3 regions of the Planococcus sp. ANT_H30 genome follow, and region 1 is predicted to be linked to each of the others. Evidence: riboswitches for the same ligand, from Rfam matches in the RefSeq annotation. Region 1 holds a riboswitch; each other region holds the start of a gene.
What was found. A riboswitch is a leader RNA that binds a small molecule or an ion and turns the genes downstream of it on or off. The one in region 1 is predicted to bind cobalamin.
Positions count from the first base shown of each region.

Region 2: another riboswitch for cobalamin. It lies ahead of FQ085_RS15725 (ATP:cob(I)alamin adenosyltransferase); the one in region 1 lies ahead of FQ085_RS03885 (ABC transporter substrate-binding protein).
Region 3: another riboswitch for cobalamin. It lies ahead of FQ085_RS16780 (acyl-CoA thioesterase); the one in region 1 lies ahead of FQ085_RS03885 (ABC transporter substrate-binding protein).

Region 1 is NZ_VOBJ01000001.1:830,868-834,020, forward strand. Features, by position in the region: gene FQ085_RS03880 (FecCD family ABC transporter permease) at 1-864, opposite strand, end outside; gene FQ085_RS03885 (ABC transporter substrate-binding protein) at 848-1,819, opposite strand; cobalamin riboswitch at 1,994-2,180, opposite strand; gene argS (arginine--tRNA ligase) at 2,225-3,153, opposite strand, start outside.
Region 2 is NZ_VOBJ01000010.1:5,658-8,810, reverse strand. Features, by position in the region: gene FQ085_RS15730 (ABC transporter substrate-binding protein) at 33-977, opposite strand; gene FQ085_RS15725 (ATP:cob(I)alamin adenosyltransferase) at 974-1,522, opposite strand; cobalamin riboswitch at 1,686-1,879, opposite strand; gene FQ085_RS15720 (HNH endonuclease) at 1,935-2,888, opposite strand.
Region 3 is NZ_VOBJ01000012.1:25,021-28,173, forward strand. Features, by position in the region: gene FQ085_RS16765 (TetR/AcrR family transcriptional regulator) at 1-174, shown strand, start outside; gene FQ085_RS16770 (DUF3934 family protein) at 261-446, shown strand; gene FQ085_RS16775 (PAS domain S-box protein) at 655-1,431, shown strand; cobalamin riboswitch at 1,528-1,704, shown strand; gene FQ085_RS16780 (acyl-CoA thioesterase) at 1,853-2,338, shown strand; gene FQ085_RS16785 (ribonucleoside-diphosphate reductase subunit alpha) at 2,340-3,153, shown strand, end outside.

The DNA.
Region 1 (3,153 bases):
GGCTCCATTAATAAACGACAAAGGCAAAACGTGGCGATGATCCGATCCCCATAATAAACGGGTCATATGCGGAACGACCAATCCGACAAAACCGATCGTTCCAGAAACCGAAACAGCCGCTCCTGTTAGTACCGATCCCCCAATCAAAATCGTCATTTTGCTCTTTTTGACATCTACGCCTAAGTGCTGCGCGCGTTCTTCACCAAACAGCATCGCATTTAATTCACGACGCTTTAGCCATAATATGAAAGAACCGATTAACACAAACGGCAACGCCATTCGAACATATGGCCAACCACGCATAGACACACTGCCGAGCAGCCACCCGATAATTTGCCGTAACTCTTCTCCTGTTAAAGCAATCATTAAAGAAATAATTGATCCAAGAAATGAACTAAAGATAATTCCAGTTAAAATGACCGTTTCCATTTTCATCGAGCGATCCACCAGTTTTGCAAAGCTCATAACGGCAAACATCGTCAGCAATGCTCCGATCATGCTCATAACCGGTAAGGTGAAGGGTCCTAAAAACGGTATCGAAATGCCAAAAAAGAGCGTCGTCACAGCGCCGACTGAGGCACCGGAAGACACTCCCAGGGTGTAAGGATCGGCCAATGGATTTTTTAAAAGCCCTTGGAACGCAGCACCCGCAATCGCTAGCGCTGCTCCAACAAGCCCTGCCAAAATTACGCGAGGCATGCGAATATTCCATAAAATATTGGCCGCCGCTTCATCTGATGACGGATTCCACAGCACAACTGGTGAAATAGAAACCGTTCCAACGGTCACCCCGAGCAATACGGCTCCTACTAAAATCAGCAGAGAGACGCTGTATGCTACTAGATGTTTACTCATTGAAAACATCAGGATAAACTGCCTGTGCCATTTCCATTAGTCCTGCAGTTAAACGTGGTCCTGAACGAGTGAGCATATCCGAATTTAAGCTGTAGATGGCATCTTCTTTAACAGCTGTTACTTCTGCAAAGCCGCCACGTTTTTTAATTTGACCGACTGCATCTTCAACATAATCGCCTTCTGTCGTGATCATAACATCCGGATTTGCTGCAACGATTGCTTCTGGGTCCATAATAACCCATCCTTCTAATTCGCCAGCAACGTTTTCCGCATTAATCAATGTCAACATTTCATCCATGAATGTGCCGCTTCCCGTTGTGTAAATGTCCGGTTGGCTGCCGACTTCTAAAAAGACCGTTTTGGGTTCTTCAATTGTTGCTGCCAGTTCTTCGATTTCAGCCACTTGGACTTCCATTTCTGAAACTAGTTTTTCTGCTGCTTCCATCGTTCCTGTCGCTTGTGCAATTTCTGTAATTGAATCGTAAACTTCTTCAAAACTAGCCGCATTTTGAACGACGAATACGTCAAGGCCTGCATCACGTAATTGTTGCAATCCAGCATCTCCAACACCTAGTCCCGATTCGTGTGCAAGTACTAAGTCTGGCTGAAGGCTAATAATTTTTTCTACATTAAATTCTTGTCCCCCAATTTTTTCAACATCCGTTGTTTCTTCTGGGTAGTTATCATAATCGGATACGCCGACCATTTTTTCACCTAATCCTAATTCATAAGCAATTTCTGTATTCGATGGAATCATTGAGACAATAGCTTCTGGCTCTTCTTCAATAACAATTTCATCTCCGACTGCATCTGTAATGGTTACCGGATATTCAACTTCCGCTACTTCTGCCGGTGGTTCTGCTGGTGTTTCGACATCCTCTTCAGGTGTTGCCGCATCTCCACATCCTGCTAGTAAAACGGCTGCTAATCCCGCTGTTGCTCCAAACTCCCAAAACTTGTTCATCATTAAAATCCCCCTAGAGTGTCGTGTTTTTGTTATAAAAAATCGCTGCAGGCGGACGCTGATTTGTGGACTACTTAAAACTGACACAAAACAAAATCCCCCGCAAAGTTCTGCGAGGGATTGAAAGGACGCCATAAAAAAGCATGCGCATCCAGCCTTTCCTCGCAGGCATATGGGTGTGTTGTCATAAAGGCAGGTCTCCTGGCTTGTGATCATTGGTGTTTGCACCTTCCCAAAGCATTGCTTCAGTGGCATATTGCAAATTCCTCTCACATACAGTGGCGGGACCGCGCCGGAGTTGAACCGGCTTCCCTTTTAACTCATGTTCTTAGACATAAGCACCTTTATGAATCGCTATTAAGTTCTAATTCTGTTTCATTATACACGTAACCGTTTAGCTTTCGCTTACATTTTTTCAGGAGCTTCGACGCCGACTGTTTTGAGTGCATTCGCTAACGTTGTTTTCACAGCCGTGATCAATGCCAAACGAGCACTTGTCATTTCGGCGTTTGCTGCATCTAATACTTTATTGGCATTGTAGAAACTATGGAAATTTGACGCCAATTCTTGAATGTACGTTGTAATACGGTGAGGTGCACGTTGTTTCGCTGCATCTGCGATGACTTGTGGGAAATCCCCAATTTTTTTCAAAACATCAATTTCTTTTTCAGAAGTCAACAAGTTTAAATGCTCTTCTGAAGCTAGTAAACCTTGTTCTTCTGCTTGACGCAAGATTGAGCTAATACGAGCATGCGCATATTGCGAGTAATAAACCGGGTTTTCGTTGGACTGTGAAACGGCCAAATCCAAATCAAAGTCCATATGCGAATCGCCTGAACGCATCGCGAAGAAATAACGAACGGCATCTAGTCCAACTAGTTCGACTAGTTCGCGCATCGTTACCGCTTTTCCTGTACGTTTACTCATCTTCATTTTTTCGCCGTCTTTGTACAATTGCACCATTTGAATAATGCTCACTTCAAGTGTATCACGGTCATAACCAAGCGCTTCGATCGCTGCTTTCATCCGTGGAATATAACCGTGATGGTCAGCACCCCAAACGTTGATCAGCTTGCCAAAACCGCGTTGCAATTTATCTTCATGGTAGGCAATATCCGGCATTAAATACGTATACGTGCCATCATTTTTAATTAAGACACGATCTTTGTCATCTCCAAATGTTGTTGACCGGAACCATGTAGCGCCTTCTTCTTCAAAGACATGACCATTTGCACGGAGCTTAGCTAATGCTTCATCGATTTTACCGTTTTTGTATAAGGATGATTCTGGGTACCATTCATCAAACTCAACGCGGAAGTTTGCTAAATCTTGTT
Region 2 (3,153 bases), on a different contig from region 1:
TCCTCGCTTTTAAGGCGAGGAGTTTTTGTGTTTTAGTTAAATAAATCTGGGTAAATTGTTTTAGCTACTAATTCCACAGCGTCACCAATGCGCGGTCCAGGGCGTGATGTGATATCAGAATCCAAGAAAAAGACTTGATCGTTTTGAATCGCTTCGATATCGCTCCAGCCTTCACGTGCTTTGATCTCCCCGATTGGATCTTCCGTATAAGAAACCGTTGTTGTGATAATTTCTGGATTTCGTGTAATGACTTCTTCTTCTGAAATTTTTGGCCATCCTTCGAGGTCACCAAAGATATTTTCGACATTGGCATGGTTCAGTATTTCTTGTTGGAACGTTTTTTGACCTGCTGTATAAATTTCGGGCGAAGGACTGATTTCGAAAAACACTTGTTTTTTCGCTTCTACCCCTTCTATTTTTTCTTGTACTTCTTCAATTTGCTGCTGAATTGAGCTATTTAACGTATCCCCTTTGTCTTCAAGACCCATGACGGTCGAAATTTGTTCGATGTCGCCATACACATCTTCAAAAGATTGCGCTGATTCAATAACAAATACTTGGATACCTGCAGCTTCTAACTCTTCATAACCGGTTGGCGCACCTGTAGAATAACCGATGACGACATCTGGATCCATTTCAATGATGCGTTCTGCGTTAAAAACGACTGAATCTGAAACACGTTCAACTTCAGCTGCTTCTGCTGGATAATTATCATAATCAGTCGCGCCAATCACTTTTTCTCCTGCTCCAATGCCATACAAAATTTCAGTATTACTTGGAATAAGTGAGACAACTGTTTCAGGTACTTTTTCAAACGTCAACTCGTTGTCTAAATCATCTGTAACGGTATAGTTTGCTTGCTCCTCTCCTTTATTCGTTGGTTCTGCATCTGTTTTTTCTGTTGTTTCTGATTGACAAGCACCTAGAGTTAAAACAACTGCTCCGATAGCTACGTATTTGAATGAGGAAATTTTCATTGTTGATTGGTCACTTCTTTCTTTTTAGGTCTAGTTGGATAGGACTTGCTGACGAACGGGATTTCTTCCACTCCGTGATGCTGATTAACATAAACAGCCATCGTAAACAGCACGTTGGCTAACAAATTGGCGTAATCAAAGAGAATGTTCGGTATTTCTTTTTCTAAACTCACTTTGTGCAAGGCCCTTACTGATTTTTTCGCTTCACTGCGACAAACATGCAGGACGCATGCAGCGTGTGTTCCTTGCGGCAAAACAAAATTACCGATTTTATCCTTTGTGAAGTTTACATAATAATCATACATGTTACTTAGCTCAATCAAGTCTTCCTCATGAATGGCTATTTTACCGCGAACTGAGCCGTTCAAATGATAAGCCATAGGTTGTAAAATCTGCAGATCTCGTTGTATAGCTTCTATATCTTGTGTCAATGACAGGGCTTCTCCGATTCGGGTAGTCAACGAATCAGTCCTAATTTCAAAATCCACAGTAACTGCGGATTCCCGCATAAATGGATAACAAAGATAACGCATGTCTTTTTTCATCATTCCACCTCACTTCCGTTTGGTGAAAATCACGGCATTGAACGCTCTCTAAACAGCAAAAAGCCGCCCTCAAAAGAGGACGGCGGCATAGCTATTTAGAGACATACTTCAGCAGTCAAAATAGAAACGTTGCCGTATGATTCCCTTATCTTCCGAAGAGTAAAAATACGTTCAAAAAAAGGTAGGTCTCCTGGCTTGTGCATCGCTTTACTTTAAGAACCTTCCCGTTTAGTTGGTAACACTAAACAGTGGCATTTTCTTATTTCATACGCACTTACAGTTGCGGAAACAGCCCCGGAATCTAACCGAGTTCCCTGTTATGCTGACGAATCAGCACCTTTTTTCTGCATGATTATTCACTTGTTTCTAGTGTAGCATATGTCGTACGACAAAAGACATACTTATCGAACGATTATTGTTGATTGACCAGCAGTTTCACTTTAGGCAGTTCGGCAAAAACGATTCGTTTATGCCATCTTAAATAAAGAGCATGCTCTGGCGAAACGGGTATTTTTATCCCTCTTTTTAATTGGTAGGTGGGATAATGTTCTTCTGGAATTTGACTCGAAATACGGAGACTTCCGCCTCCGGTAAATGCGATGAACCCCGCTGAATACAAAGCAGCATGGTTGGCACAAAGTAAGATGCCATTAAAAGCATCTAGCCGTTCTTCAGCTGAGCTGTCTTTCCAAGGCTTGGCATGCGTCGCTTTCAACACAGCGTCAATACCAATTCCACAAAGTGGACATTCTCCGTTCCAAAGCGGCAATAAACTTTCTCTGAATTGTTCTTTACCTCTACGCATTTTCGTTTTGATTTGTAGTTCTGCTTCTGCAATCAAGCTGATTAATGGATCATGCTCTGTTTTTTTAATCACTTCCATTGACAACTCCAATTGTTCGACTTCCAAGGTGAAAATATTTAAGGCGCTAATTAGTTCTAAAAATTTCATCGCCAGTTCTTCATTGCATGGATACAAATAACCTGAATTGCCACTAGCATCTTCTTGAAATGCCGCGTATTTTACGGGCAGTAAAGGCTCTATTTCTCTAAAAAACGCCTTAATGGATAACGGATTGTCCAATTCGCGATAAACAGCCCGTGCGATAAATGCCTCTTCAGTACTGTCCTGCTGCTCGTCTGTACTTTTAGGTTTGGTTCCATGTTTACAATCTTCTCGTACATGACTAATAGCTACTAAAAATCCTTTTACATAATGAAAAACGATATCGCCTTTTTTTAACTCCTGCATTCGTTTCCAAGAGTGTGGAATCATCCCCGATTTATCAACCCTCGGTGACCAAAGAACCTCTGCGTTGCGTTCTTCTTGATAGGTCTCTCCTTGCATAACAATAAAACTATTCATGAATATCCTCCTAATAATAACATTGCTGAAATCCAATGACTCCTATGTAATAAATCAAGTTAGATAAAGAAAAACCTTTCCTTTTATTTTAACTCAAATCCAAAGCTTTTGTTGGGATTAAGAAAAGCATAAGCGTCCGTGTAGGTCCGACAAGCGCTGGAAGTCTTACCAGTTATGATGGTTTTCAGCTACAGTAAGGCTAAGGACCTGGGCGCTGAAGCTGGACACCGAAAAGCATAAGCGCCGCAACAAAAAAAGCCACTAT
Region 3 (3,153 bases), on a different contig from region 1:
ACCAAGTTAAACGTTTCTGGAAACAAAGAACTATACCATCTGCTTAAAATTATGATGTCGGTGACCGTTAGGAATTGGATTGAATATTTCGCTAAAAACTTAACGATTGATGAGTCTATTGCAAATTACGAATTAGAATTAAAGTTGTTGAGAACAGGGCTTTCCCGTGTCTAACAAGAACATTTTGTTTAATTTTACGGCTTGATGTGATAAGATGTACTTCATCGTTGCAGTAATGTAGCAGTAATGGAGTGATTAAAATGAGCAAAGCAAAAGCGAAACCGAAAAGTGGTACGGGTCAGGGAACTGGCAAAAAAGGATGGACTCGCTGGAAATCCGGTGCCAACAAAGCGAAGAGTTTTAAACCGTATACCAGCAAAAATACTAAAAAAGCGGACGAGCCGAAAACAGAAAAAGAACTAGCTTCTGAATGGGTCGATGCATAGATAGGAAAGTAGAGAGAGTTGCTTAACCGGCAACTCTTTTTAATTTGATGTGAACTTCTAGTGGACGATAAGAAATTTCTGTCTTATAAGTGATGAAAGGATTAAGAATAGATCAGCTGTTTTTACGTGTTACTTAACACTGAAAGTTTTCTCGAAAAAGTGTAAAATAGGATGTAGATAGTTTCCGAAACGGAAGGGGTGAAGGGATATGCCGAATGCACCAACTTCGTTAGCGAGTATTCCAGAAAAAGAAAAAATGTATCAGGACATTGTGAATTATTCTGACGAAACAACAATTATCCATTCAAATCAGAAGGTTTTATATATAAACCAATCAGGTGCTGAATTTTTTAAAGCGAAGCAAGAAGAAGTTGTGGGCGCAGATGTAGTAGAGGTCTTTACAGACGACTACAAAGAATTAATTACGAAGCGAATTCAAAAAGGGATGGAAAATCGTACAATTGGAGAGTTGATGGAAACGACTGTTAGACGTTTTGACGGGACTTTAGCCGATGTTGAATTGTATTGTTACCCAGTTCAGTACGGAGAAACGGTAGCCATCCAGTCCACTATGCGTGATATCACGCTTCAGAAAAAAATGTCGCATGACTTACGCCAACTTAAAAACGAAATTTCAGCACCAATTGTTCCGATTATTGATGGACTAGCTGTGTTGCCACTTGTAGGATCAGTCGATGGGGATCGGAGTATGCGCCTGCTGGATATTATCCCGCAGAAAGTTCAAGGAGAAAATTTGCATTGTCTCATTATTGATGTTTCAGGGATTTATAATATTGATAATGTGGTTGCAGAATTTCTATACAAAATTGATCAAATCATGCGCTTGTTAGGCATTCAGCTTATTTTTACAGGAATTCGTCCTGAACTGGCATTAAAAGCTGTCGATGTGCGCGTAGACTTTAGCAAACTAAAGACAATGAGTACCGTAAAACAAGCGTTAAAACAATATTTGACGGCTAATTAACACGAGTTTGTAAATAGTCTTGTTAAAAGTATGAAAGTGGTTTATAGTGTATAGATACAACATTTAGTGTTTTTTATTATTCAAATAACTATATGTAGTGAAAATATTGATAAAGGTGCCTGAAAAGGCTTAAAAGGGAATCCGGTAATACCGGAGCTGTACCCGCAACTGTAAGTGCTGACGAGCTATCACAATCCACTGTCCAATGGACGGGAAGGAGATAGCAGAGGATGACGCACAAGCCAGGAAACCTGCCTTTGTTCTAAGTTTATGATCTTCTCCGGGAGTTGAGAAGGATAACGAAGATATTCTGCGCGAGCAGCTATTTTTTGCTGCCTTTCTCCGCTATTCTGCGTTTTCCACCCCATCCTCCCTGAGAGGATGGGTTTTTTTGTTTTACATAGAAGGAGGAAATGCAATCATGACAGAACCATTAGCAGCAGGTGTGGCAAGAACCATTCAAACAAAATTAGTGTTGCCACCTGATACGAATCATTTAGGAACGATATTCGGTGGAACCGTACTCGCGTATATTGATGAAATTGCCGCTATTACTGCCATGAGGCACAGCGGAAAAGCAGTCGTTACAGCTTCGATTGATACGGTGAATTTTTTATCTTCCGCTAAAGTAGGGGACATTTTCATCTTAGAAGGTGTTGTAATATCGACAGGAAGAACATCGATGGAAGTGTATGTTAAAGCAGAATGTCAGCAGATTGAAACCGGCAATAGAAATTTGACGACGACAGCTATTTTGACAATGGTTGCAGTCGACAGTGACGGCAAACCGACACCGGTCGTTGGTGTTATACCAGAAACTCCTGCTGAAAAAGAATTATTTAAAAGCGCACAGGAGCGGAAACAGCGACGCATGAAAGTGAACGAATTCGCAAAGGAGTTATGCTGATATGAATATGAAAACAGATACAACAGAAATGGACGCAGTAGAAAAAGCGCTCAAGCGAGCAACTGAGGTTTATGGACTAGATACGCGCGAGCTACTAGAGCGAGCAGCAAAACTCGCTGAACAAGCAAAAGGCGAGCAATCCTTACTTTATGCATTAAATCGCATCACAATGGACGAGCCAGACTGGACTTACGTAGCGGCAGAGTTGTATGTCAGTGATTTGTATAAGAAAGCCGCAAGCAGCCGCAATTATTCCGCTACTGAAAAATATGGTGACTTTTATGAGTTAATCAAAGCATTAACACAAGTCGGGATCTACTCAAAAGAGCTCTTAGCTTCTTATTCTCAAGAAGAGATTACAGAAATAGGTCAAGAAATCGAGCCGAGTCGGGATTTGCTATTTAATTACATCGGTTTGTTTTTACTGGCAGATCGTTATTTGGCAAAAGACTATGAAGGGCAGTTGTTTGAACTTCCGCAAGAGCGCTTTTTAGTTATTGCCATGACGTTAATGCAAAATGAGCCGCAAGAGCGTCGATTAGAGCTCGTTAAAGAAGCGTATTGGGCGATGAGTCATTTGTATATGACCGTTGCGACTCCAACTTTATCGAATGCAGGTAAAAGTTTTGGGCAATTGTCTTCGTGTTTTATCGATACGGTAGACGATTCTTTAGACGGCATTTACTTAAACAACTGGGATATCGCGCGCCTTAGTAAAGATGGTGGGGGCATCGGCATTTATTACGGCAAAGTGCGAGCGTTAGGCTCAGACATTAAAAAATTCAAAGGCAATTCTTCGGGTGTCGTACCGTGGA